Regions from separate parts of the Azospirillum sp. Marseille-Q6669 genome, predicted to be linked through region 3. Evidence: riboswitches for the same ligand, from Rfam matches in the RefSeq annotation. Region 3 holds a riboswitch; each other region holds the start of a gene.
The links. Region 3 has a riboswitch for cobalamin ahead of ACWPXE_RS28930 (energy-coupling factor ABC transporter permease). Riboswitches for the same ligand answer to the same signal wherever they lie in the genome.

Region 1 (9,518 bases), on a different contig from region 3:
AGCAGCGTCGCCCCGGCAGCCAACCCGGAGACCAGCCAGTTCCACATCATCCAGCCGCAGGTGGTGTAGTAGAACACCCGGTCGCCCGGCCTCACGTCGCTGTGCAGCCGGTGCTCCTTGACATGCTGGAGCAGCGTGCCGCCGGTGCCGTGGACGATGCACTTGGGCTTGCCGGTGGTGCCCGACGAATAGAGGATGAACAGCGGGTGGTTGAAGGCCACCCGCTCGAAGCTCGGTTCCGCCGCCGCGAAGGGCGCGATGAAGTCGCCCCAGGTGACGCCGCCGCGGATGGCCGAGACGTCCGGCGTCTCGTTGACGTAGGGGATGATGACCGCGGCCTTGACGGTGGGCAGCTCGGTCAGCACCTGGGCGATCTTGGCCCGGATGTCGTGGCTCTTGCCGTTGTACCAGTAGGCGTCGGGGGCGAAGAGGACGGTCGGCTCGATCTGGCCGAAGCGGTCGGTGATGCCCTGGGCGCCGAAGTCGGGGGAGCAGGAGGACCAGATGGCCCCCAGGCTGGCCGTGGCGAGCATGGCGGCCAGCGTCTCGGGCATGTTGGGCACGACGGCGGCGACGCGGTCGCCCTTGCCGACGCCGGCGGCCTTGAGCGCCTGCTGGAGGCGGGACACCTCGGCCTTCAGATCGGAGCCGGACCAGCGGCGCTTGACCTTGTCCTCGGCCCAGAAGACGACAGCCTCGCCCTCCGGCGCGTTGGCGAGCATGTTCTCGGCGTAGTTCAGGCTGGCCTCGGGGAACCAGCGGGCGCCGGGCATCTTGTCGCCATCGGCCAGGGCCACGCCGCCGAGATCGCCCTTGAGTCCGGCCCACTCCCACAGGAAGCGCCAGAAATCCTCCTTGCCGGCGACCGACCAGTCGTAGAGCGCGTCGTAATCGTCCAGCCGCAGCCCGAAGCGGGCGCTCGCGGCCTGCCGGAAAGCCGTCAGGTTGGAGGCGGCCACGCGCGCCTCCGACGGGGTCCACAACGGCTGATCAGAAAGCGGCTGATCAGAAAGCAATTGACCAGGGGGCGGTTGATCCATCTTGCGGTTCCTGATTTTGGCTTTTTATGCCGTTCGGTTCTTGACGTTCAGCGACGGCCGAAGCGGGCCTGGAGTTCGCCCACGATACCACGGCGGAAGACCAGCACGCAGACCACGAAGATGGCGCCGATCACCACCGGAACCGGCATGCTGGTGGCGGCCAGATAGCTTTCCAGCGTGACGACGATGGCCGCCCCCACCACCGGGCCGAGCAGCGTGCCCATGCCACCGAGCAGCGTCATCAGCACCACCTCGCCCGACATCTGCCACGTCACGTCGGTCAGCGAGGCGAGCTGGAAGACCAGCGCCTTGGTCCCGCCGGCCAGACCGGCGAGGCTCGCCGACAACACGAAGGCCAACAGCTTGTAGCGCTCCGTCCGGTAGCCGAGCGACACGGCGCGCGGCTCGTTCTCGCGGATCGCCTTCAAAACCTGGCCGAAGGGGGAGTGCACGGCGCGCCAGACCACCGCGAAGCCGACCAGGAACACCGCCAGCACGAAGTAGTACATGGCCAACGGCTGGTTCAGGTCGATCACCCCGAACAGATGCCCGCGCGGCACCGCCTGGATGCCGTCCTCGCCGCCCGTGAACTTGAGCTGCAACGCCATGAAGAAGACCATCTGCGACAGCGCCAGCGTGATCATGGCGAAGTAGATGCCCTGACGGCGGATCGCCAGCGCGCCGAAGGCGAGGCCCAGCAGCGCGGAGAAGCCCATGCCGAGCAGGATGCTGACCTCCGGCCCCAGCCCCCAGACCTTGGCGGAATGGGCGGTGATGTAGGCCGCCCCGCCGAAGAAGGCGGCGTGGCCGAAGCTGAGCAGGCCGGCGAAACCGATCAGCAGGTTGAAGGCGCAGGCGAACAGCGCGAAGCACAGCACCTTCATCACGAAGACGGGGTACAGCACGTAGGGTGCGGCCAGCGCGATCAACAGCCCGATGCCGAGGATGATGGCGTTGCGGGTGCTGTCCTGCCCCGGACGGCGCAGCGCGATGGTGGTCGTCTGGGTGTCGGCCGCTTTGATGCCGGTCGTCTTGCTTTGGGTGGCCATGGCTCAGCGCTCCCGTCCGAAGAGGCCCGCAGGCTTGATGAGAAGGACGATCGCCATCACGACGAACACCACGATGTTGGAGGCTTCGGGGTAGAAGACCTTGGTCAGGCCCTCCAGCAGCCCCAGCCCCAGGCCGGTGACGATGGCGCCGAGGATGGAGCCCATGCCGCCGATCACCACCACCGCGAAGACGACGATGATCAGGTTGGAGCCCATCAGGGGCGACACCTGATAAATGGGTGCCGCCAGCACGCCGGCGAGTCCGGCCAGCGCGACGCCGAAGCCGTAGGTGGCGGTGATCATCACCGGCACGTTGATGCCGAAGGCCTGGACCAGCACCGGGTTTTCCGTGGCAGCGCGCAGGTAGGCGCCGAGCCGCGTCCGCTCGATGGCGAACCACGTCCCGAAGCAGACGATCAGCGAGGCGACGACGACCCAGCCGCGGTAGTTGGGCAGGAACATGAAGCCGAGGTTCTGGCCGCCCTTGAGCGCGTCCGGGATCGGATAGGGCTGGCCCGACACGCCGTAGAAATGGCGGAAGGCGCCTTCCATGATCAGGGCGAGGCCGAAGGTCAGCAGCAGGCCGTAGAGATGGTCGAGCTTGTAGAGGCGCGACAGCATGGTCTTTTCGAGAACCACGCCCAGCAACCCGACGATCAGCGGCGACAGGCCCAGCGCCCACCAGTAACCGAGGCCGAGCTTCGTCAGCAGCAGCCACGCCACGAAGGCGCCGATCATGTAGAGCGCGCCGTGGGCGAAGTTGATGACGTTCAGCATGCCGAAGATGACCGCCAGCCCAAGGCTGAGCAGCGCGTAGAAGGACCCGTTGATGAGGCCGAGCAGAAGCTGGCCGAACAGGACCTGGGGCGGCACCCCCAGCAAGTCGAACATGACCGTCCCTCCCTGTGTATCGGACTTTTGATTTTTTGATTGGGTGCTTGGGGTGGGCCCCCACCCAACCCTCCCCCTGCAAAGCGGGGGGAGGCCGGAAGGGGTGCCCGTTTCAGAACCTTACTTCACCAGCGAACAACCGCTCTTGGCCGGGTCGAGGAACGCCTGCTCGGCCGGGATGGTCTTCACGATCTTGTAGTAGTCCCAGGGAGCCTTGGACTCGCCCGGGGTCTTCACCTGGGCCAGATACATGTCGTGGAACATGCGGCCGTTCGCGGCGATCTTGCCGTTCTTGGTGAACATGTCGCTGACCGTGGTCTCGCGCATCTTGGCGGCGACCTTGTCCGCATCGTCCGAGCCGACGGCCTCGACCGCCTTCAGATAGTGGCGGACGGCGGAGTAGACGCCGGCCTGGACCATGGTCGGCTTGCGGCCAGCCTTGGCCTCGAACTTCTTCGTCCACTCGCGAGTCTGCTCGTCCGTGTCCCAGTAGAAACCGGTGGTCAGCAGCAGGCCCTGGGAGGCCTGGAGGCCCAGCGCGTGGATGTCGCTGATGAACAGCAGCAGCCCGGCGAGGCTCTGGCCCGACTGGGTGATGCCGAACTCCGACGCCTGCTTGACGGCGTTGGTGGCGTCGCCGCCCGCGTTGGCGAGGCCGATCACGTCGGCCTTCGAGGCCTGGGCCTGAAGCAGGTAGGACGAGAAGTCGGCGTTGCCCAGCGGATGGCGGACGTTGCCCGCGACCTTGCCGTCGAGCTGCTTGACCATCTTCGAGGTCTCATCCTCCAGCGAGTGGCCGAAGGCGTAGTCCGCGGTGATGAAGTACCAGTTCTTCTTGCCCTGTTCGACCAGCGCGCGGGCGGTGCCGGCGGCCATGGCGTAGTTGTCGTAGGTCCACTGGAAGCCGTAGGGGCTGCAGGACTTGCCGCTGAGGTCGGTCGAGCCCGGGCCGGACATCAGGAAGATGCGCTTCTTGTCCTTGGTGATGCCCTGGACGGCCAGCGCCGCGGCGGAGTTCGGCACGTCGGCGATGACGTCCACGTTGCCGGCGTCGATCCACTCGCGCGCCGTGTTGGCGGCGATGTCGGCCTTGTTCTGGTGATCGGCGACGACGATCTCGATCGGCGCGCCGGCGATCTTGCCGCCGAACTCCTCAGCCGCCAGACGAGCGGCGATGGCCGAGCCTTCGCCGGCGAGGTCGGCGTAGATGCCGGACCGGTCGTTCATCACGCCGATCTTGATCACGTTGTTGGAGACCTGGGCGTGCGCGGCCCCGGCGGTCAGCGCCAGCAATGCGGTCCCGCAAAGCAACGTCTTGAGCATTTCAAACTCCCTTCGATTGGCTTTGTTTTGAGTGTGTTCAGCAGAGGGGGGGGTTAACGGGTCAGACACCCAGATAGGTGTGCAGCTTGTCCATGTTCTGGGCGAGCTGGTCGTTGGGGATCATGTCCACGACATGGCCTTCCTCCATCACGTAATGGCGGTCGGCGATGGTCGCGGCGAAGCGGAAATTCTGCTCCACCAAGACGATGGTGAAGCCGCGCTGCTTCAGCTTGCGCACCGCCACGCCGATCTGCTCGATGATGACGGGGGCGAGGCCCTCGGTCGGCTCATCGAGAAGGATCAGGTCGGCGCCGGTGCGCAGGATGCGCGCGATGGCCAGCATCTGCTGCTCACCGCCGGACAAGCGCGTGCCCTGGGTGGTGCCGCGGCCCTGGAGGTTGGGGAACAGCTCGTAGATCTGCGGCACGGTCATGCCGCCCGACTTCACCACCGGCGGCAGCATCAGGTTCTCGTCCACGCTGAGCGAGGCGAAGATGCCGCGCTCCTCCGGGACATAGCCGATGCCGAGGCGGGGGATCTTGTGCTGCGCCATGCCGATCAGCTCCTTGCCCTGGAAGCGGATCGAGCCGTTGCGCTTGCCGACGATGCCCATGATGGAGCGCATGGTGGTCGTCTTACCGGCGCCGTTGCGGCCCAGCAGGGTCACCACCTCGCCCTGGCGCACGTCGATGTTGACGCCGTGCAGCACGTGGCTTTCGCCGTAGAAGGCCTGGAGGTCGCGGATCTCCAGCATCGCGGTCTTCACGGTCGCACCGTCAGGCATGGCCCACCTCACCCGTCCCCATATAGGCTTCCATGACCTGCGGGTTGCGCGATACGACGTCGTATGCGCCCTCGGCCAGGATCTCGCCGCGGCGGAGCACGGTGATGGTGTCCGACAGGTGGGCAACGACCGACAGGTTGTGCTCCACCATCAGAATGGTGCGGTCGGCGGAGACGCGCTTGATGAGGGCGGCGGTGCCCTCGATGTCCTCGTGGCCCATGCCGGCCAGCGGCTCGTCGAGCAGCATCACCTCCGGGTCGAGCGCCAGCGTCGTGGCGATCTCCAGCGCACGCTTGCGGCCGTAGGGCAGCTCGGCGGCGGTGTGGCCGGCCCAGGGGGTCAGGTTCACCGCCTCGATGAGTTCCTCGGCGCGGTCGTGCAGGTCGTGCAGGCTGGCCTCCGGCTTCCAGAAATGGAAGCTGGTGCCGCGCGGGCGCTGCAACGCGACGCGGACATTCTCCAGGACGCTGAGGTGCGGGAAGACCGCGGAGATCTGGAAGGAGCGCACCATGCCGAGCAGCGCCACGTCGGCGGGCTTCATGGCGGTGATGTCGCGCCCCTTGTAGAGGATCTGGCCGCGCGTCGGCGTCAGGAACTTGGTCAGCAGGTTGAAGACCGTGCTCTTGCCGGCGCCGTTCGGGCCGATCAGCGCGTGGATCGTGCCGCGGCGAACCTGGAGGTTCACCTCCTTCACCGCGATGAAGCCCTTGAACTCCTTCGAGAGTCCGCGCGCTTCCAGAATGATGTCGTCGGCCATGGGTGCCGCTTTTCCCTCCCTGTTCGTCCGCGTCGTCTGCCGGTCCGCGTTTTTGGTTGAGCTGATATAAGCACAGGGCATGCCAATTGCGGGGAAATTCGTTAGTTCATTGAAACTGTTGAATTCATCAAAGGCGGCGACAGCATCGCACGCGGTTCGGAGTGTCAGCTTTCCAGACAGACTGTACCGATCTTCCGACACACCAACGGCGGGATGGGCGGACCGTTCCGGGTTCGATGGCACGCTATCCGGGCGCCAAATGGCCGCTTGCAAATCGGGGGTCCGCCTGCAATTCTGCGCCCCCGACGGTGCCCCGTCCGCCGTGAAGGCGCGGGGATAATAGGGAATGCGGTGCGGATCCGGATGGGGTCCAAGGCCGCGGCTGCCCCCGCAACTGTATGCGGCGAGTCCGCCTCCGGAAATGCCACGGGCCGACAGGCCGGGAAGGCGGGAGGCGCGGCAACGACCCGCGAGCCAGGAAACCTGCCGCCAGACCGAAACTCATCCAATCCGCCGGGTGTGGCGGAGACAGGGAAACCAGATCATGACGCATCGCGCCGCCCTCCGTCCGTCCGCCGGGAAGACCCCGGCCACCGTCATCACCGGCTTTCTCGGCGCCGGCAAGACGACGCTGATCCGCAGCCTGCTGGAGCAGGCCGGCGGGCGCCGTCTGGCGCTGATCATCAACGAGTTCGGCGATGTCGGCATCGACGGCGAGATCCTGCGCGCCTGCGGCGACCCGACCTGCACCGAGGACGACGTGATCGAGCTGGCGAACGGCTGCCTGTGCTGCACCGTCGCCGACGACTTCGTCCCGGCCATCGAGAAGCTGCTGTCGCGCCCCCAGCCGCCGGAGCACATCATCATTGAGACGAGCGGCCTTGCCCTGCCGAAGCCGCTCGTCCAGGCCTTCCACTGGCCGGCGATCAAGACGCGGGTGACGGTGGACGGGGTGGTCGCGGTGGTCGACGCCGCCGCCGCCGCGGAGGGCCGCTTCGCCCCCGATCCGGCGGCGCTGGCCGCCCAGGCCGCCGAGGCCGGACAGCTCGACCACGAGACGCCGGTGGAGGAGGTATTCGAGGACCAGCTCCTCTGCGCCGACCTGATCGTGGTGAACAAGACCGATCTGGTCGAGGCCGCCGATCTGGCGAAGGTCGAGGACCTGATCCGCGCCGCCATGGCAGAGGGCGGCACTGGGCGCGAGGCCAAGATCCTGCGCGCCAGCAACGGCAAGGTCGATCCGGTGGTGCTTCTCGGCGTCGGGGCCGGGGCCGAGGACGACCTCGCCAACCGCCCCAGCCACCATGACGAGGAGGAGGGTCACGATCACGACGATTTCACCAGCTTCGTCGTGGAACTCGGCCCGCAGCCCGACCCGGCGGCGCTGGCGAAGACGCTGGAGCGGGTCGCCGCCGCCCATGGAGTGCTGCGCCTGAAGGGCTTCATCGACGTGCCGGGCAAGCCGATGCGCCTTCTGGTGCAGGGCGTAGGGACGCGCATCCAGACCCATTTCGACCGCTTCTGGAAGCCCGACGAGCCGCGCCGCAGCCGTCTGGTGGTGATCGGCGAGACGGGCCTGGACCGCGACGCCGTGACCGCGGCGCTGGAGTGATTTTTGGCCTTCACAACCCTCTCCCCTCTGGGGAGAGGGTGGCCCGCAGGGCCGGTGAGGGGGGTGCGCTTACGCCGGACGTTCCGCCACGCGCCCCCCCTGACCCTAGCCCTCTCCCCAGAGGGGAGAGGGACATTTCGAAAAGCTCTCGGTCATGCACCTACTCGCCGCCCGCCAGGAAGACCTCGACGCCGGCCCCCAGGCCGTGGATCTGGGGCAGAGTCCGGCGGACCTCGTCGTTCTGTCCTTCTCCGACAGCGACCTGACGGCGCTCGCCGCCTGCTGGAAGCGCCACCGCGACACAATGCCGACCCTCCGGCTGGCGAATCTCGCGCGGCTGGGGCACCCGCTGTCGGTGGATCTCTACGTCGACTCCGTGATCCGCAAGGCGAAGCTGGTCGTGCTGCGCCTGCTCGGCGGGGCGGGCTACTGGCGCTACGGGCTGGACCATGTCGCCGCCGCCTGCCGGGAATCCGGAGTGGCGCTGGCCGTGCTGCCCGGCTGCGCCCAGCCGAACCCCGCCCTGGAAGGCTACGGCACGGTTCCGGCCAAGGCCGCGCAGCGGCTGTGGCGCGGTTTCACCGAGGGCGGGCCGGACAACATGGCCAACCTGCTGGCCTACGCCGCCACTCTGAGCGGGCAGGACCGCCCCTGGCGCGAGCCGGCGCCGGTCCCCCGCTTCGGCGTCTATGAGGGCTGGTCCGGCCACGTCACCGGGCCATGCGCGCCGGTCGTCTTCTACCGCTCCCACCTGCTGGCCGGCGATCTGGAACCGGTGCACGCGCTGTGCGACGCGCTGGCCGCGCGCGGCCTCGCCCCGCTGCCGCTGTTCGTGGCGAGCCTGAAGGAGCCGGACTGCGCCGCCTGGATGCGCGCCACCCTGACCGCCCGCGACGCCGCCGTCGTGATGAACCTGACCGGCTTCTCGGCGGCGCGCGAGGACGGGTCGCCGCTGGAGGCCAACGGCACACCGGTGTTGCAAGCGGTGCTGTCCACCACGCCGGAGGAGGGCTGGCGCGGCTCCGCCCGCGGCATGGGGCCGTCCGACCTCGCCATGAACGTCGTGCTGCCGGAGATGGACGGGCGCATCCTGACCCGTGCCATCGCCTTCAAGGCCGAAGGGGCGCTGGACCCCGACCTGGAGTTCGCTCCGACGCTGATTCGCCCGGTGCCCGACCGGGTGGCCTTCGCCGCCGATCTGGCCGCCGCCTGGGTTCGGCTGGGCGCCACCCCGCGGGCCGGGCGCAAGCTGGCGCTGGTGCTGTCCGACTATCCGGGGCCGGGCGGCGGCATCGGGCACGCGGTCGGCCTCGACACCCCAGCGAGCGTCGTCAGCATCCTGGAGCGGCTGCGCGCCGAGGGCTACGCGCTGGACGGGCTTCCCGCCGGGTCCGCCGCCCTGATGGAGACGCTGACTGGCGGCACGACCGCCGCGCTGAGTTTGGAGGACTACCGCCGCCTCGCCCCCGCCGAGGTCCGTGGCCGCATCGCCGCCACCTGGGGCGACGAGGGGGCCGACCCGCATTCCGACGGCACCGCCTTCCGCTTCACGGTGCTGACCTGCGGCAACGTCGCCGTCGCCGTGCAGCCGAGCCGCGGTCACGGCCCGCTGACCACCACCCAGCACCACGATCCGGAGACGCCACCCAGCCACGGCTATTATGCCTTCCACCTCTGGCTCCGCCATGTTCTGGGCGTCCACGCGCTGGTGCAGGTGGGGGCGCATGGGACGCTGGAATGGCTGCCGGGCAAAGCCGTCGCCCTGTCCGCCGACTGCTGGCCGGAGATCGTCGCCGGTCCCCTGCCCTGCCTCTACCCCTTCATCGTCAACAACCCCGGCGAGGGTGTGCAGGCGCGCCGCCGGCTGGGCGCCGTCCTGATCGGCCATCTGACCCCGTCGCCGGTCGAGGCCGGGCTGCACGGCGACCTTGCCGCGCTTGAAACGGCCATCGATGAATACTCGATGGCGACTGGGCTGGACCCGCGGCGTCTGGGCACGCTGCGGCAGACCATCCTGGACCTCGCCTGGAGTTCCGGCGTCGCCGCCGACTGCAACCTCCGG
Region 2 (9,518 bases), on a different contig from region 3:
GCATGCTGGCCGACCACGGGCGCTTCGACGCCCTCGGCGAGGCCGAACCGTTCGATGCGCTCAACGGGTTCTTCCGGACGCACGGCCGGTAAGCGCACTAAGTTTCCATGTGATCGTAAACGCCCTTTTCAGCGGCCTTTACGACGCGGATGAGCGGCGTCGTGGGTTTTCGAGGAAGAATCGCAGCATTTCCCGCGAAGCGTCCGGCCCCCGCGAGTCGGTGTAGGAACCGGCTGGGCTGCCTCCCGCCCAGGCGTGTCCGGCGCCCCGGATGGTCCACTGCTCGCACATCGCATGACCGGAGGCATCCATGTGGAGGCGACGGGTGTAGCCGTGCCCACCCGGTACCTGGCCATGCTCCACCGTCGTCCGCGCCCCCGCAGCACTCGCCCCGGATTGCGCGATCACGTCGTCGGCGTTGCGCGGATGAACCGTGCTGTCGCGGTCGCCGTGAAAGACAATGGTCGGCACCGGCCGGGCGAACGGCCGCCCCGTCGCTCCACCACCCTGACGCATGGCGGCAAAAGCGGAGGGAAGGTCATGAGCGGCGCCCTGGGGAAGGCCGGAATGCACCCCAACGGCGGCGTAGAGATCGGGATAGGCCGCTCCCAGGATGACCGCCGCCGCGCCGCCGGCCGAGAGCCCGGCGACGAACACGCGGTCGGCGTCGACGGCATGGTCGCTCATGACCCGTCTGGTGATCCCCGCGATCAGCGAGGGCTCGCCGTCGCCGCGCCGCTGGTCGGCGGGGTTGAACCAGTTCCAGCACCGTTGGGCGTTGGCCGAGGACGGCTGCTCCGGGTAGACGACCAGACAGCCATGCTCTTCCGCCAGTTGGTTCATCCGGGTGCCCGCGGCGAAATCGTCCGGCGACTGGGTGCAGCCATGCAGCATCACCACCAGCGGAAGCGGCTGCCCGTCGCGGCGGTTGGCCGGAACGTAAAGCTTGTAGGAGCGCGTCCCGGCCGCGTTGCCATGGGACGCCGCGGTGAAGGAGGCGCCGTCCGGCAACGGATCGGCGGCCGGACGGGCAACGCCGCCCATCCCAAGGTCGAGTCCCCCCGGCATGGCGCGGGCGGCGAGGCCGCGCAGCGTCTCGCCCAGGCCAACCCGCGGTCCGGGATGGAGCCGCCCGGTAAAGGCGCCGGCGGGCTTGAAGGCCGCGGCGTGGCGCGGCGGCGCGTCCGGAAGGTCCGGCGGGGTGTCCACCCGCAGCGGCTCGACGTCGATGACGGTCGGGCCGGCACCGGGAGGCGCGTCGGACGTCCCGGACGTCCCCCGCAGCAGGCGTTGAATGAGGGCGGTTGCCCCGGTGAGGTCGCCGGCCCGGGTGAGGCGCAACGCCTCGGCCATTCCGGCAGGGATGTGGTCGGTCATGTCGGGTGCTTTCTGTGCTCGGACGGGGGCGTTCGGGATGGCCCCGCCCGTCGTCTTTCGGAAATCGTCTTTCGGAAATGCGGCCTTGCGCCTTCAGCGCATGCGGTCCGCAAGAGCCGCCTTGACGGCGCTGCTGGCGTGCAGCGCCCCCAGCACGGCGATCGAAGCGATGGTGGCGCGGGCGAGGTCCGGGGTGACGTCCTGGGCGATCGTGGCCAGCCCGAGGACACGGATGTCGAGCATCTCCCCGGCATCCCGTGCCGCCTCCAGATCGCCGCGGCTGTAATGGCGCAGGCCGAGATCGACGCGCTTGCGCGTCACCGCCTGCCGCAAGGCGTCGCCATGGCGGTCGATCTGGTTGCGGATGGCGGTGCGGATGAGGTCCGTGCGGTTCGCGTAGAATCCCTCCTGCACCAGCAGATCGATGTGGCCGAGATCGACATAGCCGAGATTGATCGTGATCTTCTCGCTGTCCCCGGCCTTCGGCTTCTGATCGCGGGCGTTCTCAGACATCCCTTCACCATCCTATAACCATCCACTGGGATGGCATATGGAGAGGACGACGCACCGAACAAGGGGGAGAGCGTCGTCATGATGACCAAGTGTCCACGGCACGTCGGCCGCAACGATCCCGGTCGCAGCTTTGATGCGCATTCATTCAGCGCACACATCCCGACCAATTGAACGCACGGGTTGTTGACAACTCCGCATTGTGAAATACTGCCATGCCCATCCGTTGAGGCATGTCCTGCGGCGGACAGACCAGAGTTGGCGGGCCATCGTCTTCAGGACCACGGAAAGGCAGGCAGGATGCGCTCTGGACGACCGAACGGCGGCGGCGGGTCGGACGCCGCTCTCGATCTGAACACGGCGTTCGATCGGCGCGACACGCTGTTCACCCGGGCCGCGGAGGGGATGTCCGACATCGTCGCCAACCCGCCGAGCGGCCCCCACGCCTTCGACCTCCTGAACGGCGGCATCCGCGAATTGTCGAGTCTGATGATCCGGCAGCTCCCCTTGACGACGGCGCGCGAGGCGCGCCTTGCCCACGCCCTCTGCCAGGAGGGAATCGTCGAGGACACCAAGGCCCTGGCCCTCGGGGAGGGTGTGGCCTTGTTCCTCGACCGGCTTCAATCCGCCGCCGATCATGCGGGCATCGGCCCAGCCGCGCCCCCCGCGCCCGACCGCGATCACGCGTTGATCCGCCTGGAGCGGCATGTGCAAACGATGGCGCAGGACCGCGCCGCGCGGGACGCGGACCTCCATCAAGCCCTGGACGCCATGGCGGCGACCCCCGCGCAAGGCTTGGAGGGTGTTCTCGCCAAATTGCGGGCGTGCCGCACCGCGATGGCCGACCAGGGGAACCGCGCCGACAGGGTGGCCCCTCTGCTGAACGATGCCGTGGCGGTCCTGGAGCGTATGGCGCTGCGGGAAGCCGTCGCCCGCTTCGACAGCGCGGCCGACGCCTTCGAGGCGGCGATGCCGAAGGCCCTGCCGAGCAAGCCGACCGAGCGGATGCTCGCCGCCGGAGCCAAGGCGGGAAGCGTGGCCCTGGACGCGGCGCGGCGGATCTATCAGGCGATGGCGTCGGAGTTTCTGTCGCCGAGGAAAGGGGTCGGGGAGTGACGGACGCCTTGCCCATCACGCCGTCACTGACCGCTTCCTTGAAGGATCGCACCGGCAGGGACCGCAGGTCCTGGCCGCTTGCCCGTGGCTTGGTGAACATCCTGCGCGGCGGCCACGGCGCCCCGCCGCCCCAGCAACCGGCGGAAACCCATGTCGACATCCACCGCCAGCCCTTGCGAACGGCGCTGGACTGGCACCAGGACATGGTCGCCTTGTGGAAGCGGCACCCGACCTTCGGCCCGGGCCTGCACGACGACCTGAAAAGCACAGGTCTGCTGCCGCGCTGCGTCATCCTGACGGCGCGGGACGGCGGACCGCTGTGCTTCCGCTACATCGGGGAGCCGACCCGCCGGGTCTTCGGCGACCGCTGGGCCGACCAGAACATCGGCAAGCCCCACCTCGAAGACGTGCACGGCGCCTACGCCCAGGCCATCGACGCGCAATACCGGGAGGCGGTGGAGGGCGGGGAGCCGGTGTACAACCATCTGGTGATCACCGGACTTCCCCGGCCGCCCGTCAATTACCGGCACCTCCTGTTCGGCTGGTCACTGGGCCATCGCCGTCAGGCCCTGCTGGCGCTGATCGATTCCTGAGCCGGATGAACCGGCCCTTCAGGCCGCCTGGGCGAGGTCCGCGGCGAGCTGCGCCAGATCGCCCAGGAACTGCGCGCGGCTGAAGCGCACGAGGTGCATCGGCAGCGTCTTCAGGCCGATCTGGTTGTAGGTGATGGCCGGCTCGTCGTCGATGTGGCGCGGCCCCATCTTCCGCTCCGCCCAGACCGGAACGATATCCGGATCGACGACCGAGATGAACCAGGTCGGCGACCACAGCAGCCACGCCGCCAGCTTGTTCACCCGCTGGCAAATCGGGAACAGGCCGCGGCCCTGGAAATCGGGTCGCGTCCATCCCGCGTTCGTCCACACCACCTGCCCCCGCGTACCATTGGCGGTGTCGGACGTGCAGGTGCACCATTCGCCCTCCGGAGCCTGCACGGCGGGCTCGTCGTAGAACACCGTCATGGCGTTGAAGCGGTCGCCGATGGACTGCGTCGTGCAATCGTAGAGCAGCCCGGCCTGGGCGGTGACCACGTCGCCGGAGGAGGCTCTCCCGCAGATCCAGAAGGCGTTGGCCGGCATCAGGGAACGGCAGGCCGGATGGGCCGCCGGAAGCATCGGCTCCCAGGAGCCCGCGGCCACCGCCGCCTCGTTGACGCGCACCAGCGCCGGCATGTCGAATTCGACGGAGAGCGCCACCCCCCGGCCGGCCGCCAAGCCGACGAGTTCGTCGCGGGCGGCATGAAGCAGGCCGGACAAAGGTCCCGACGGGACGGGGAGAGCGGAAAGGGAGATGGAGGCCGGTTGCGTGCCGATAAACTGCGTGCTGGCAAACATGGATGTCTCTTCCGTGGGTTGGAAAGGATTGGCGTCAACCGCCAAGCGGGGCGCGATCCACCCCGCACATCCACATCATCGTCGCTGCCCAGCCGGTATTACTACTTTTGCGGATGCCCTCGCCCGGAAACGCACGGGGCGCCCGATCCACCGGATCGGACGCCCCGCCTTTCTCGTCTGCCCGTGAAGCGGGCGTGTTACTGGCCCTTGCCGTCCGAGGACACCGCGGCCGCCTCGCTGGAGGAGGCCGGAGTGGAGCCCCCGGCCCCCTTCGCCGGGCTGCCGGGCACCCACCAGCGGCGGGCCTCGCCGTCCGCGGCACCCGGTGCCGATTCGGCGCGGGTCTTCAGCATCGAGAAGACGATGGAGCCACCGACCAGGAAGGCCGTGATGCCCAGCGCCACCGCCGTCGGCATTTTGTAGATGTCCACCATCATCATCTTGGCGCCGACCACCACCAGAACCAGCGACAGGCCGTATTTCAGGTAATGGAAGCGGTGGATGATCGAGGCCAACGCGAAATAGAGGGCGCGCAGGCCGAGGATGGCGAAGACGTTGGAGGTCCAGACGATGAACGGGTCGGTGGTCACCGAAAAGACCGCCGGGATGGAGTCCACGGCGAAGACCAGATCGGTGAACTCGATCAGAATCAGCACGAGGAACAGCGGCGTCATCATCCGCACGCCGTCGCGCATCACGAAGAACTTCTGCCCCTCGTAGCCGTCGGTCATGCGGAAGCGGGAGCGGACGAACTTGACGATCCGGTTGTTCTCCATGTCCGGCTCGTCGTCCACCGACATCAGCATCTTGATGCCGCTGAAGATCAGGAAGGCGCCGAAGATGTAAATGATCCAGTGGAATTCCTGGATCAGCGCCGTCCCCGCCACGATCAGCACGCCGCGCATCACCAGCGCGCCCAGGATGCCCCAGAACAGCACCCGGTGCTGGTACTGCGGCGGCACCGCGAAATGGGTGAAGATCAGCGCGATGACGAAGATGTTGTCGACGCTCAGGCTGTATTCGATCAGGTAGCCGGTCAGGAACTCCAGCCCTTTCTCGGAGCCCTGGAAATGAAAGACGCCGGCAGCGAAAATCATCGCCAGCGTGGAATAGGCCGCGCAGCGCATCAGCGCCTCGCGGCCGGAGATCACATGGGATTTCTTGGAAAATACACCAAGATCAAAGGCCAAAAGCACGCCAACGAAGACGGCGAAGCCGGCCCACATTAAAACGATTTGGTCCATGGAACTGTCCCTTGCTTCATGCCCTCCGCTCCCGCAAGCGGAGACTTCGATCGTCACATGAGCAGTCCGACATCACCGATGCGCCACGGCGGGACGCATCGGCCAGAGGGGCCCGGACTGGAATCGTGACCGCAAGGTCTGCGGTCACCGGAAAAGCGCACACGACGGCTCGGCCGCGGCGCGTCAGGACACCCGCCTCCATCGTTTGCCGTGGAGACGTGGCGGTCGGTCAGGATGTTGGTTCGGTGCGGTCCATGTCGATGTCTCCCAAAGGCCCGTCGGGTGCCGTCGTCCGGCGGTGGACCTTGTGGGGGAGCGGGACCCAGGGGGAAGAACAGGGCCAGCTTCCGCAAGGCCGCGCCAAGGCAACGGCTCTATGGGAAGTCCGACATCACAGCGCCGGGCGACGCTGCCAGAGGGGCCCGGACCTCAACCGTCATGTAGTCAGGCCCCCGCCCGTCGACAAGAGGGGGAAGTGGCCTTTGCGGGCCGTGATCGATGCGAAGGCCGCAGGCGCCGACACCAGCCGGTTGATCGCCCAAGGGTTGCCGGATTTCCAGACGGGAGCCGGCTTTGCGAATTCCGCATTGCCCATGGATGATTCCGCACCGGCGGGTTGTTCGTAGCGATTGACGGAAATTCACGGCAGGACACCCACAATGATGCGGCGTTCCATTCTGCTCGGCTGCCTGCTGGCGGCCGGATTGGCCGGTTGCGGCCCGCGTTTCGAGACGGTCGCAAGCTATTTTCCACCCGTCAGCGAGGCGGGAAAGCTCTGTGTCGCCCAGTGCAAGCAGGCACAGACGATCTGCCAATCCGCAAAGGAACTGGCCGTTCAGACCTGCCGGGCCGAGGCGACGACCCGCGCCCAGGGCGAATATCAGTCCTATCTCCGTTCCTTGCCCAAAGATGTGGACAAGAAGAAGATCAAGACGTTCAGCGATTTCGACCGGGACCCCAGCTGCTACAGCAACCTCACCTGCTCCTCCGATTACAATGATTGCTACAAATCCTGCGGCGGCCGGATCGAGGCGCAGACCTATTGCGTCGGCAATTGCAAGGAAATGGTACCGCCCATGCCGGATGGGGCGGCGATCGGGCCGAGAACCACGCTCTGACAGCAGCCGGGCGAGGACGGGCGGATTGCGGCTTGACCGGAGCCGTTCCGCCCGCGTAGCTTCGCACCCGACGGTTGCCCGAAAGGGCTGAAAATGGGAACACGGTGCGGACCCCACGGCGATTGGTCGTGCGAGGGTCCTACGCCGGGGCTGCCCCCGCAACTGTAAGCGGCGAGTCGTCCATCGGAATGCCACTGGGATCGCGATCCTGGGAAGGCGATGGGCCGACGATAACCCGCGAGCCAGGAGACCTGCCGTCAGTCGTGGTCACACGCGAACACGTTCGGGCGGGGTGCACCGAAGGTCGTCGAACCGGGAGTCCGTTCGCGGAGCGTCCGGTGGGACTTCGTTCGCGGTGACGTGCCACCGGCGTCCCGCCCGAGGTCTCAATGAGTGTCCGCGTTCCCCGCCTTCACCGGACGGCGTCTTTCGCCGCCCTTCTGGGAAGCCTTGCGCTTCCCCTATCGGCCTTCGCCGATTCCACCACCATCACGATGCTTCCGCCGGTCTCGGTGATCGCCAACCGCGTCCCCACGGCCGCCGAGGAAACCGGCAGCGCCCTGACCGTCATCACCCGCCAGGAATTGGAGCAGCGCCAGACCCGTCTGCTGTCCGACGCGCTGCGCGCGGTGCCCGGCGTCGCCGTCAACCGCACCGGCCCGATGGGCACCCTGACCCAGCTCCGCATCCGCGGGTCGGAGGGCAACCAGACGCTCGTCCTGATCGACGGGATCGAGGTGAACGATCCGGCGTCCGGCTCCGAATACGACTTCGCCAACCTGCTGGCCGGCGACGTGGAGCGCGTCGAGGTGCTGCGCGGCCCGCAGAGCGCGCTTTACGGCTCCGACGCGGTCGGCGGCGTCGTCAACATCGTGACCCGCCGCGGCGCCGGCGCCCCCCGGTTCCGCGCCGCCGTCGAGGGCGGGTCCTTCGGCACCGCCGCCGGGCGGGCCTCCTTCGGCACCGGGACCGACCGCTACGACCTGTTCCTCAGCGGCCAGGGCGTCACCAGCGACGGCGTGTCGGTCGCCGACACGCGGCTCGGCAACCCGGAGAAGGACGGCTACCGCAACGGCACGCTGACCGGAAACGCCGCCGTCCGCCCGACCGAGCGCAGCGAGATCGCGGTGACCGGCCGCTACACCCGCTTCCACGCCGACACCGACGGTTTCGTCGGCGGGCGCGGCGCCGTCGATGACGGGACCAGCACCGCCGGGGAGCAATATTTCGGGCGAGTCCAGGGCAAGATCGCCCTTCTCGACGGAAAGTGGGAGCACATCGTCGGCCTGACCCATGGCCGCCAGCAGCGCGATTACCGCGACGACGCCAAGACGGTGACCAGCCGCTACGACGGGCGCAAGACCAAGGCCGACTATCAGACCAACCTCACTCTGAACAGCGGCCCCGCCGACCATGTGCTGACCGCCGCCGTGGAGCATGAGGAGGACAAGGCGATCAGCCGCAGCAGCTTCTCCAGCTTCGACCGTTCCATCGGCTCCACCGGGCTGGTGGGCCAGTACAAGCTGGGCCTGTTCGACCGGCTGACCCTGACCGGCAGCGTCCGCCACGACGGGAACGACCTGTTCCGCGACGCCACCACATGGCGCACCACGGCGGCCTATCTGATCGAAGACAGCGGGACGAAGCTGCGCGCCTCCTACGGCACCGGCGTCAAGAATCCCACCCTGTTCGAGCTGTACGGCTACACCGCCACCTACGCCGGCAACCCGACCCTGAAGCCGGAACGGGCGCGCGGCTGGGACGCCGGTTTCGATCAGTCGCTGTGGGGGACGCGGGCCTCCGTGGACGGCACGTGGTTCGACCAGCGCATCCGCGACCTCATCACCGGCACCGGGCGGACCTCCGTCAACATGCCGGGCGAGTCCCACATCCGCGGCTTCGAGCTTGGCCTGTCGGTGGAGCCGATCGACCGGTTGACCGTCCGCGGCTCCTACACCTGGACCGACGGCGAGGATTCCACGGGGGCGGAGCTGGTGCGCCGGCCCAAGCAGCTCGCCAGCCTGACCGTCAATCACCGCTTCCTGGAGGACCGGGCGAACGCCAACCTCGGCGTCGTCTACAACGGTCGGTCCAGCGACTGGGCCTACGACCCCTTCTACAACCGGCAGGTCGTGAGCCTCGCCCCCTACACGCTGGTCAACATGGCCGGGTCCTACGCGCTGTCCGAGGGGGTCGAACTCTTCGGGCGCGTGGAGAACCTGTTCGACCGCCGGTACCAGGAGGTCTGGACCTACGGCGCCCCGGGACGGGCCGGGTATCTCGGGCTGCGGCTGTCGCTGTGAGGCCCTTCCGTCTCGGGCTGGCCGCCGCCCTCCTGCTGATCGCGGGAGGGCCGGCGGCGGCGTGGGAGGCGCCGCCCGCAAAGCCGCCCATCAAACCACAGCGCATCGTCTCCCTGAATCTCTGCGCCGACGAGCTGCTGTTGCGGCTCGTCGGGCCGGAGCGCCTCGCCGCGGTCACGTGGCTGGCGCGCGATCCCCGCGCCTCCACCGTCGCGGCGCTGGCGGCGGGGGTGCTGGTCAACCACGGGACGGCGGAGGAAATCCTGCCGCTCAACCCCGACCTGATCGTCGCCGGGCGCTACACCACGCGGGTCGCGGTCGGGCTGCTGACGCGGCTGGACGCGCCGCTGCTGGAGCTGGACGTCCCGCAGAGCGTGGCGGGGGTGGCGGAGCAGATCCGCGGCCTCGCCCGCGCCGTCGGCGAGCCGGACCGGGGGGAGGCGCTGGTCGCCGACCTGC
Region 3 (9,518 bases):
AACAGCGCCACTCCGGTGATCGCCGGCACGGCCGAAGCGGACAGCACGGTCACCGTCACGGTCGGCGGGGCGACCTACACCACCACGGCGGCTGCGGGAACCGGCGCCTGGAGTGTGGATCTGTCCACGGCCACCCCGGCCTCGGGCACGCTGGGGCTCAACGCCAACGGGACCAACGCCGTGTCCGTCGCGGCGCGCGACGCCGCGGGCAACGTGTCGTCGGCGGGAACGCAGACGCTGACCATCGACACCACCGCGCCGAACGCGCCCTCGGTGACCTCGGCAGCCCTGAGCAACAACGCCACTCCGGTGATCGCCGGCACGGCCGAAGCGGACAGCACGGTCACCGTCACGGTCGGCGGGGCGACCTACACCACCACGGCGGCTGCGGGAACCGGCGCCTGGAGCGTCAACCTCGCCACGGCCACCCCGGCCTCGGGCACGCTGGGCCTCAACGCCAACGGGACCAATGCCGTTTCCGTCACGGCGCGCGACGCCGCAGGCAACGTGTCATCGGCGGGGACGCAGACGCTGACCATCGACACCACCGCGCCGAACGCGCCCTCGGTGACCTCGGCGGCCCTGACCAAAAGCACCACTCCGGTGATCGCCGGCACGGCCGAAGCGGACAGCACGGTCACCGTCACGGTGGGCGGCGCCACCTACACCACGGCCGCGTCGGGATCCGGCGCCTGGAGCGTGGACCTGTCCTCGGCCACTCCGGCCTCGGGCACGCTGGGCCTCAACGCCAACGGCGCCAACCCCGTCTCGGTCACGGCGCGCGATGCCGCCGGCAACGTGTCGTCGGCGGGGACGCAGACGCTGACTGTCGACACCACCGCGCCCACCGCGCCCTCGGTGACCTCGGCGACGCTGACCAACAGCACGACGCCGACCCTGACCGGCACGGCGGAAGCCGGCAGCATCGTCACCGTCACCGTCGGTGGGGCGAAATACACCGCCATGGCGACCGGCGGAAACTGGTCCATCGACCTTGCCACCGCGACGCCGGTAACCGGTTCGTTGAACCTCAACGCCAATGGCACGAACGCCGTCTCTGCCACCGCCACCGACGCGGCGGGCAACACGTCGTCCGCCGGCACCCAATCGTTGACCATCGACACCACGCTGCCTAGCGCTCCGGCGGTGACCAGCGCCGCGCTGAGCAACAGCACGACGCCGACCCTCACCGGCTTGGCCGAGGCCGGCAGCACCGTCACCGTCACGGTGGGCGGCGCTACCTACACCACGACGGCGACGGGTGGGCGTTGGTCCATCGACCTCGCCACGGCGACGCCAACCATCGGCTCGCTCAGCCTCAACGCCAACGGCGCCAACCCGATCTCTGCGACGGCGACCGATGCCTCGGGCAATGTCTCGGCGCCGGGCACGCAGTCGCTGACCATCGACACGACAGCGCCGGACGCTCCGAACGTCACCACGGTGCTGAGCAACAGCACGACGCCGACCCTCACCGGCTTGGCCGAGGCCGGCAGCACCGTCACCGTCACGGTGGGCGGCGCTACCTACACCACGACGGCGACGGGTGGGCGTTGGTCCATCGACCTCGCCACGGCGACGCCAACCATCGGCTCGCTCAGCCTCAACCCGAACGGTGCCAATCCCGTCTCGGCCACCGCCACCGATGCTGCGGGCAACACCTCGATCCTGGCACGCAGTCGCTGACCATCGACACCACGGCGCCCAATGCTCCGGCGGTGACCAGTGCGGCGCTGAGCAACAGCACGACCCCGACTGTTGCGGGCACGGCGGAGGCTGGCAGCACCGTCACCGTCATGGTGGGTGGGGCGACCTACACCACCACCGCGACGGGTGGAAACTGGTCCATCAACCTCGCTACCGCGACGCCGACCGCTGGCTCGTTGAACCTCAACGCCAGCGGCGCCAATCCCGTCTCGGCCACCGCCACCGATGCCGCGGGCAACGTCTCGGCGCCGGGCACCCAATCGCTGACCATCGACACCACGCTGCCCGATGCGCCGACCGTCGCCACGGCGCTGAGCAACAGCACCACCCCGACCCTCACCGGCACGGCCGAAGCCGGGGCGACGGTGACGGTCACGGTGGGCGGCGCCACCTACACCACCACCGCGACCGGCGGGAACTGGTCCATCGACCTCGCCACGGCGACGCCGACCGCCGGTTCGCTGAGCCTGAACGCCAACGGCGCCAACCCGGTCTCGGCCACGGCGACCGATGCCTCGGGCAATGTCTCGGCGCCGGGCACCCAATCGCTGACCATCGACACCACGCTGCCCGATGCGCCGACCGTCACCACGGCGCTGAGCAACAGCACCACCCCGCCCCTCACCGGTTCGGCCGAGGCCGGCAGCACCGTCACCGTCACGGTGGGCGGCGCCACCTACACCACCACCGCCACGAACGGCGGCGCCTGGAGCCTCGACCTCGCCACGGCCACACCGGTCACCGGCACGCTGAGCCTCAACGCCAACGGCGCCAACCCCGTCTCGGCCACCGCCACCGACGCGGCGGGCAACACCTCGATCCCTGGCACGCAGTCGCTGACCGTCGACACCACCCCGCCGACGGCCACCGTGCTGTTCGAGGACGACAGCATCGACGCCATCGAGCAGTCCAGCACCGCCTTCACCATCAGCGGCGGCGAGGCCGGGACCAGCTTCACCTGGACGATCACCTCGACCGGCGGCGGCCAGGTCACCGGCAGCGGCGTGATGAGCGGTCCGACCATGCGGGTGACCGGGCTGGACCTCTCCGGCCTGGGCGACGGCACGCTCACCCTGACCCTCGGCCTGACCGACCCGGCGGGCAACGCCTCGCCGCCCTTCACCGCGGCGACGCAGAAGCTCACCGCCACCGCGGAGAAGCCCGCCCCGGTCGCCCCGCCGCCGACGGCCACCGTGGACGGCGCCACCGTCAACGGCTCGATCATCACCGGCAGCGACGGCAAGCGCGTCACCACCGTGACCATCGCGGCGACCAACAGCAACCGCGTGGAAGACACCAGCACCGCCAACGCCGACCTCGCCGACGTGCCGGTGGTGCGCGAGCAGGTGGTCGACCGGCAGACCGGTGCGGTGTCCACCGTCACCACCCTGACGGTCAGCGTCTCCAACGGCGTGGCCGTCACCACCAGCGGCAGCGCCGAGCGGCAGACCGCCGCGGAGGCGCAGACCGGGCTGACCGGTCTGATCGCCGCCATCGAGGCGCGCACCGACGCCGGCACGGCCTCGCGCGGCAACCTGACCGGCGGCGGCGACGGCTTCCTCTCGGTGCTTTCCGCCCAGGCCCAGCTCCTGGTGCGCGCCATCGACTTCAGCACGCCGGGTGCGACCGCCGGCCAGGCGGTGCAGACCAAGGTGACCGGCAACACGCTGGGCGGCACCGGGGTCGCCAGCACGGCGCCGACCGCGGTGGTGCTCAACACCTCGGCGGCGGCGGGTCCGGTGACCATCCAGCTCGACAACGTCGAATTCGCGGCGGTGGTCGGCAACGCCACGCTGGTCGGCGGCGACGGCGAGCAGATCGTCTACGGCGACGACCACCAGCAGTACATGTACCTGGGGGCCGGCGACGACATCCTGCACGGCGGCGGCGGCAACGACACGATCGCCAGCGCCGGCGGCAACGACACGCTGTACGGCGACGACGGCGACGACGTGGTGATGGGCGGCGAGGGCGACGACTGGCTGTTCGGCGGCGAGGGCAACGACCTGGTCGGCGGCGGCGTCGGCAACGACGCGCTGTTCGGCGGGACGGGCCGCGACATCCTGTTCGGCGAGGACGGCGACGACACGCTGACCGGCGAGGAGGGCGAGGACACGCTGTCCGGCGGGGCGGGCAACGACCTGCTGTTCGGCGGGGCTGGCAACGACTTCCTGATCGGCGACGCGGGCGACGACACGATCAGCGGCGGGGCTGGCAACGACGTGGCGCTGGGCGGGGCGGGGCGCGACCTGATCGGTCTCGGCGCGGGCGACGACCTGGCCAGCGGCGACGGCGGCGACGACACGCTGTTCGGCGAGGACGGCAACGACACGCTGTTCGGCGGGGCGGGCAACGACCTGCTGAACGGCGGGTCGGGCAACGACGTGCTGTTCGCCGACGGCGGTGCGGACACGCTGTGGGGTGGCGCCGGGGCGGACGTCTTCGCCTTCGGGCGGGCGTCGGGCGGATCGGTGGTGATGGACTTCCAGGCGGGTGTGGACCGTCTGGCGCTCTACGACGCCAGCATGGACCTCGGCGCGGTGATCCGCTCGGCGCGGGTGGAGGGCGGCAACACCACCCTCGACGTCGGCGGAGGCAACCGCATCACCATCCTCGGCCAGACCGGCAACGTCGCCGGCTGGTTCGGCTGAGGACGCATACACGCGATACGAAACGGCGGGTGCCGGGGCCTTTGGGCTTCGGCACCCGCCGTTCTGCGTCGGCTTCCCCGAGCGGAGGGGGGCGGACTAATCCGTAGGGGTCTTTGCCGCCGCGGGGTTATCGGTTGGATGATGGTTTACCCGATCGAACGAATCCCCGGAGCCATTCCGCCATGCCGACATTGCCGCACGGATCGCCCGACCGCGGGCTGAAGCCGTTCATCCTCGCCATTCATCGCGAAGCGCTGGAAACCGCCGCGGCCAAGGGGCTGACCGGCACTCTGGCGCAGGTCGCCGCTCTCCAGGACACCGCCAGCCTCGCCTCGGCCAAGGCCGGGCGTCTCGTCACGGAGGAGGAGGTGATGCGCCTGCTGCTTCGGGAGCGCCGCGCCCGTAAGATCCATGAGGCAATGGGAACCGCACCGGTCGCACCGGTCGCACCGGTCCGGAAGCCGGTGGCGGCCCCGTCCCGATTCCGCCTGGGGCGCTGGCGGACCGTGGCGATGGGCATGGCCCTCTCGGCGTCCGCCGGACTGGCTGGAAAGGTCCGCTTGTAGGAAACGGGCGGTGTGCGGTCCGCCGGTACCGAGTGAGTACGCCCATTGCCCTGTTGAGTGAGGCGCGGGGCGCACTGAGGCTGTCGCTTCCCCGCTGTTCGGCACGAAACACACAATGGGAGGTCTCATGTCCGTTCGCCTGGATCGCCGCCAATTGCTGCTCTCCGCCGGAGCCGCCGCGCTGGTGCTGGCCGTGGCGCCGCGCTTCGTCCTGGCCCAAACAACAGGGACCCAAACAACAGGGGGCCAGACACCGGGCGGCAAGGGATTCACGCTGCCGCCGCTGCCCTACGCGCCCGCCGCGCTGGAACCGCACATCGACGCGACGACCATGAGCGTGCATCACGGCAAGCACCATCAGGCTTATGTCGACAACCTCAACAAGGCGCTCGCCAACCACGGCGACCTTCAGGCGATGCCGCTGGCCGACCTGCTGAAGCGCGTCCCGGAACTGCCGGAAAGCATCCGCACCGCGGTGCGCAACAACGGTGGCGGGCACGCCAACCACAGCATGTTCTGGAGCATCATGGGGCCGAAGGCGGGCGGTGCCCCAGACGGCGAGGTCGGAGCGGCCATCGCGCGCGACTTCGGCAGCTTCGACGACTTCAAGACCCGCTTCAACACGGCGGGGGCCGGGCAGTTCGGCAGCGGCTGGGTCTTCGTCACCGCCGACCCGTCGTCGGGCAAACTCGCCATCGCCGCCCGCCCGAACCAGGATTCGCCGGCCATGGAGGGGGTGCCCGTGCTGATGGGCAACGACGTGTGGGAGCACGCCTATTACCTGAAGTACCAGAATCGGCGCGCCGACTATCTGGCGGCCTGGTGGAACGTCGTCGACTGGGGCGCGGTGAACCGCCGCTACGCGGCGATCCGCAAGGGCGAACTGGTGATCTGAGCGGCCAGCCTGACCTAAAACGGAAAAGGGCGGCGGGGATGTCCCCGCCGCCCTTCCTGCGAACCGTCTGGTCCAGTGGCCCGATCAGGCGCCCTGGTGCAGGCGGACGTTGAACAGCGGGCCCTGGCTCTGGCGGCGCAGCGCCTTGGCGACAGCCAGCACGGCGAGGTCGGCCAGCGGCTCGACAATGATGACGGTCATGTAGGCGGCGCCGAAGGAGGCGACCTCCGTCATGGTCTCGGCGGTGAAGCCGTGTCCGTAGAAGGCCCAGAAGGCCACCCAGGCGACGATGCCGCCCTGGTAGGCGGTGGAGAGGGCGAGCGCCTGCGAGTACTTCAGGTCGACATAGGGGGTGGCGTCCGGAACGATCCGCTTCGCCAGCAGGCTGATGCCCCACAGCGGGACCAGCAGCGTGGTGACGTTCATGCCGTACTGCGGCAGGTCGAACGGCGCGAAGAACAGGCCCTGGATCAGCAGGCCGGCGGCGAGGCCGATGGAGGCCGCACCGGCTCCGAACATCAGGAGCAGCGTCGAACCGAGGATCAGGTGAACCTCCGACACGCCCACGGGGTGGTGCGGGAACACCTCGAAGAAGCTGAAGACCAGCGCGGTGGCGATCAGGCTGCGCAGCACCAGCGGCGCGACCCCGCCGTTGTTGCGGACGTCGTCGCGCGCCAGCTTGCCGGCCATCGCGAAGCCGCCGGCGGCCGTCGCGTAGCTGAGAGCGATCTTGGCGCCGTCCACGACGCCGGGTTCGATGTGCATGCTCTATGCCCTTTCCGAGTCTGCCATGCGTTGGGAGGGCGTCGTTGCTGGCAGGCACCGGCATCGCAACCCCCTTGGTCCCCTTGGATGGGCGCACCGGAGGGACGGCTTGCGGAAGACGGGCGGCCTTTAGGCCGGACATCGGCAAGCGACCACCGGGGCACCCCGCCCGAGGACGTACGTTCGGTTACGGCAGGTCTCCTGGCTTGCGGGTCAAGGCGGCATCGTCCGGCCTTCCCGGCGCCCGTTCCCGCAGGCGGCGCCAGTGACACGGAAAGGACGAGGCCGCTCACCGCTCACAGTTGCGGGGGCAGCGCCGGATTTGCCGTTTCCCCCCGATCGGGGCGACGCACCGGCTTCCCTCTTAGCCCCGCGACCGGAGGGCGCGGGGAACCATAACCGGCGCCAGGGTAGGGGCGGGGTCCCCCGCCGTCAAGAGGGGGATGGCGACCCATCGGGGGAGTCGCACGGCTTCCTTGACACCGCTCCCGCGGAACCGACAAGGTCCGGCGGACTGCGCGAGGCCGGATCAACGGGCGAAGGACGGGGTTGCGGGCATGCTACCGGTTCATTTCCTGACCATCGTGCTGAACGGCGATCCCTTCATCCGCTACCACCTGGAGGTTTTCCGCCAACTTCCCTTTCCCTGGCATTGGCACGTCGTGGAAGGGGTGGCGGAGCAGGTCCGCGACTCCTCCTGGTGCGCGCAGCGGGGTGGGCGCGTTCCGCAGGACCTTCACCGCGACGGCCGCAGCAGCGACGGGACGTCGGCGTATCTCGACCGCATCGCCGCGGAGGAGCCCGGGCGCGTGTCGGTCTACCGCAAGCCGCCCGGCATGTTCTGGCAGGGCAAGGTGGAGATGGTGACCGCGCCGCTTGCCGCCATGACGGAGGAATGCCTGCTCTGGCAGGTCGATGCGGACGAGCTTTGGACGGCGGAGCAGATCACCCGGGCGCGCCGGATGTTCCTCGATTCGCCGTCGCGCACGGCGGCGCTGTACCTCTGCCACTTCTTCGTCGGCCCATCCTTGGTCCTCGACCGGCTGGACCAGTACGGCAATTACCGCGCCTACGAATGGCTGCGCACATGGCGGTACCGGCCGGGGGATTTCTGGCACTCACACGTCCCGCCCCGGCTGATGCGCCCGCAAGCCGATGGCGCCGCCGTCGATCTCGGCGCGACCAACCCCTTCCTGCACGAGGAGACGGCGGCGGGCGGGCTGGTCTTCCAGCATTTCGCCTACGCGACGCGGGAGCAGGTCGCGTTCAAGGAAATCTATTACGGCTACGACGGCGCGGTCGAGCGGTGGGACGCCCTGCAGACGGCGGGTCGAGCGGTCGGCAGCGGCACCCTTCCGCTGCGCGATTTCTTCCCCTGGGTGACCGACGCGGCGACCGTCGCCCGCGCCGAGCACGCCATGGTGGAGCCGCTGGCGCGCCCGGACGCCGACGGAGCCTGGGGCTTCGTACCGCCGGCGCGGGGCGCTTCGACCGCTCCGGCGGTGGCGCTGCTGCGGGGCTCAGGCCCCGCCGTTCGCCGCCGCACGCTCGTCCCTGGCGAACCGCCGCCGTTCCCGACCGACCTGATCCGAAGCGTCGGCGTGTTCCTGCTGGACGGTTTGGGTGCGGTGCTGCGGGCGTCCGGCTTCCTGCGGGAGTTGCGGCGGGCCTTGCCGCGGGCTCGAATCACCGTCTTCGCGACATCGGACGCGGAGGCGGTGCTCGCCCTCTGCCCCTACGTCAACCAGCGGGTCAACCTGCCGCCGCTGAAGGGACGGGCGCCCGACGACGCGCTGGTGACCGCCGTGCGCCAGGAGATCGGCCAGCAGTTCAGCGGCGCGTTCGATCTCACGATCAATCCCGGCCGGGGTGAGGACGCCAGCTTCGCCAACCGCCTGATGCAGGATACGGGGGCGCTGCTCCGCCTCGGTTGCAGGGTCGGCCGGCCGGTGCGCGGCTATTACGCCGACGCCTTCCTGACCCACGTCGCGCCGGCTCCCGCCGGCCTGCTGGGGGCGCTGACCGCCGGGGAGCCTGACCCCGCCACGGAGGTCTGGACCTCCCCTGCCGGCGAGCGGGCCGCCGTCGCGCTTCTGGCCGAGGGCGTTCCGGCGCGCTGGCGCTGCGCGGTCGGCCTGTCCGCGTCCGTCGGCACCGGCAGCCTGTCGGAGCTGTGCCGCCGCCTTGCCGCGCGCGGCGACACCGCCATGATCCTGGTCGGCGAGGAGGCCGCCAGGGGAGCCGCGGCGCGCATCGCCGGGGAGGCGGGGGGCGCCTGCGTGAACGCGGTCGGGCGGCTGGGTTTCGACGGGCTGTGCGCCCTGCTGCGGCGCTGCGACCTGTTCGTCGGGACCGGCGCCCCGGCGGAGGACATCGCCGTCGCGGCCGGGCTTCCCATGGTGGGAACCGGCCCGGAGCACGGCGATCCGACCGCCGGGGCGATGGAGAGCGCCATTACGGCTTGGCTGGCCGGCCGCACGTACTGACAAGCGTTCCCACCCGGCCTGTGAGATCCGAGAGGGGAAGCGTGGAAAAACGGAGGGACGGGCGCGCAAGGCGCTTGTGTTGGCGCGTTTGCGCCGCAATGATCCGCCCCCACCGAATCCCGGACGGCCGCAAGCGGCGCGCCGCAGCGGGGCAAAACCATGGATTGAATCCGGCGGCCCGGTAAGCACACGATGCGCAGAGCAGTCATGAAACCCCGTGCGGATTGGCGTCCGGGGCTCCGCAAATACCCCTACGGCGTCCGCGCCATGAGCGCCGGCGCCTTCTGGCGCGAGGATGTGCGGTACGAGTTCTCCGCCCATCAGATCGACCTGATCGAAAGCGTCGCCGACGAGCTGCACACCATGCTGCGCGAGGCGCTGCGCGCGACGGTGGACGGGCGGGCGCTGGCCCGGCTGGGGGTCCGCGGCGGCGTGGCGCGGCTGCTCG

Region 1: linked by a shared signal. The riboswitch ahead of cobW (cobalamin biosynthesis protein CobW) and the one ahead of ACWPXE_RS28930 (energy-coupling factor ABC transporter permease) in region 3 are both predicted to bind cobalamin.
Region 2: linked by a shared signal. The riboswitch ahead of ACWPXE_RS06940 (TonB-dependent receptor plug domain-containing protein) and the one ahead of ACWPXE_RS28930 (energy-coupling factor ABC transporter permease) in region 3 are both predicted to bind cobalamin.

Annotation. Positions count from the first base shown of each region.
Region 1 is NZ_CBCOOP010000001.1:2,104,330-2,113,847, reverse strand. It holds gene ACWPXE_RS09325 (acetoacetate--CoA ligase) at 1-1,040, opposite strand, end outside; gene ACWPXE_RS09320 (branched-chain amino acid ABC transporter permease) at 1,088-2,089, opposite strand; gene ACWPXE_RS09315 (branched-chain amino acid ABC transporter permease) at 2,093-2,980, opposite strand; gene ACWPXE_RS09310 (ABC transporter substrate-binding protein) at 3,101-4,303, opposite strand; gene ACWPXE_RS09305 (ABC transporter ATP-binding protein) at 4,365-5,087, opposite strand; gene ACWPXE_RS09300 (ABC transporter ATP-binding protein) at 5,080-5,844, opposite strand; cobalamin riboswitch at 6,134-6,349, shown strand; gene cobW (cobalamin biosynthesis protein CobW) at 6,389-7,456, shown strand; gene cobN (cobaltochelatase subunit CobN) at 7,611-9,518, shown strand, end outside.
Region 2 is NZ_CBCOOP010000001.1:1,570,242-1,579,759, forward strand. It holds gene ACWPXE_RS06900 (isocitrate lyase/PEP mutase family protein) at 1-92, shown strand, start outside; gene ACWPXE_RS06905 (extracellular catalytic domain type 1 short-chain-length polyhydroxyalkanoate depolymerase) at 139-1,377, opposite strand; gene ACWPXE_RS06910 (CopG family transcriptional regulator) at 1,471-1,890, opposite strand; gene ACWPXE_RS06915 (hypothetical protein) at 2,188-3,003, shown strand; gene ACWPXE_RS06920 (hypothetical protein) at 3,000-3,596, shown strand; gene ACWPXE_RS06925 (hypothetical protein) at 3,615-4,394, opposite strand; gene ACWPXE_RS06930 (TerC family protein) at 4,592-5,638, opposite strand; gene ACWPXE_RS06935 (hypothetical protein) at 6,298-6,756, shown strand; cobalamin riboswitch at 6,811-7,029, shown strand; gene ACWPXE_RS06940 (TonB-dependent receptor plug domain-containing protein) at 7,146-9,059, shown strand; gene ACWPXE_RS06945 (ABC transporter substrate-binding protein) at 9,056-9,518, shown strand, end outside.
Region 3 is NZ_CBCOOP010000006.1:71,318-80,835, reverse strand. It holds gene ACWPXE_RS28950 (Ig-like domain-containing protein) at 1-1,686, shown strand, start outside; gene ACWPXE_RS28945 (Ig-like domain-containing protein) at 1,719-4,358, shown strand; gene ACWPXE_RS28940 (hypothetical protein) at 4,541-4,924, shown strand; gene ACWPXE_RS28935 (superoxide dismutase) at 5,052-5,819, shown strand; gene ACWPXE_RS28930 (energy-coupling factor ABC transporter permease) at 5,904-6,584, opposite strand; cobalamin riboswitch at 6,759-6,997, opposite strand; gene ACWPXE_RS28925 (hypothetical protein) at 7,142-9,070, shown strand; gene ACWPXE_RS28920 (glutathionylspermidine synthase family protein) at 9,278-9,518, shown strand, end outside.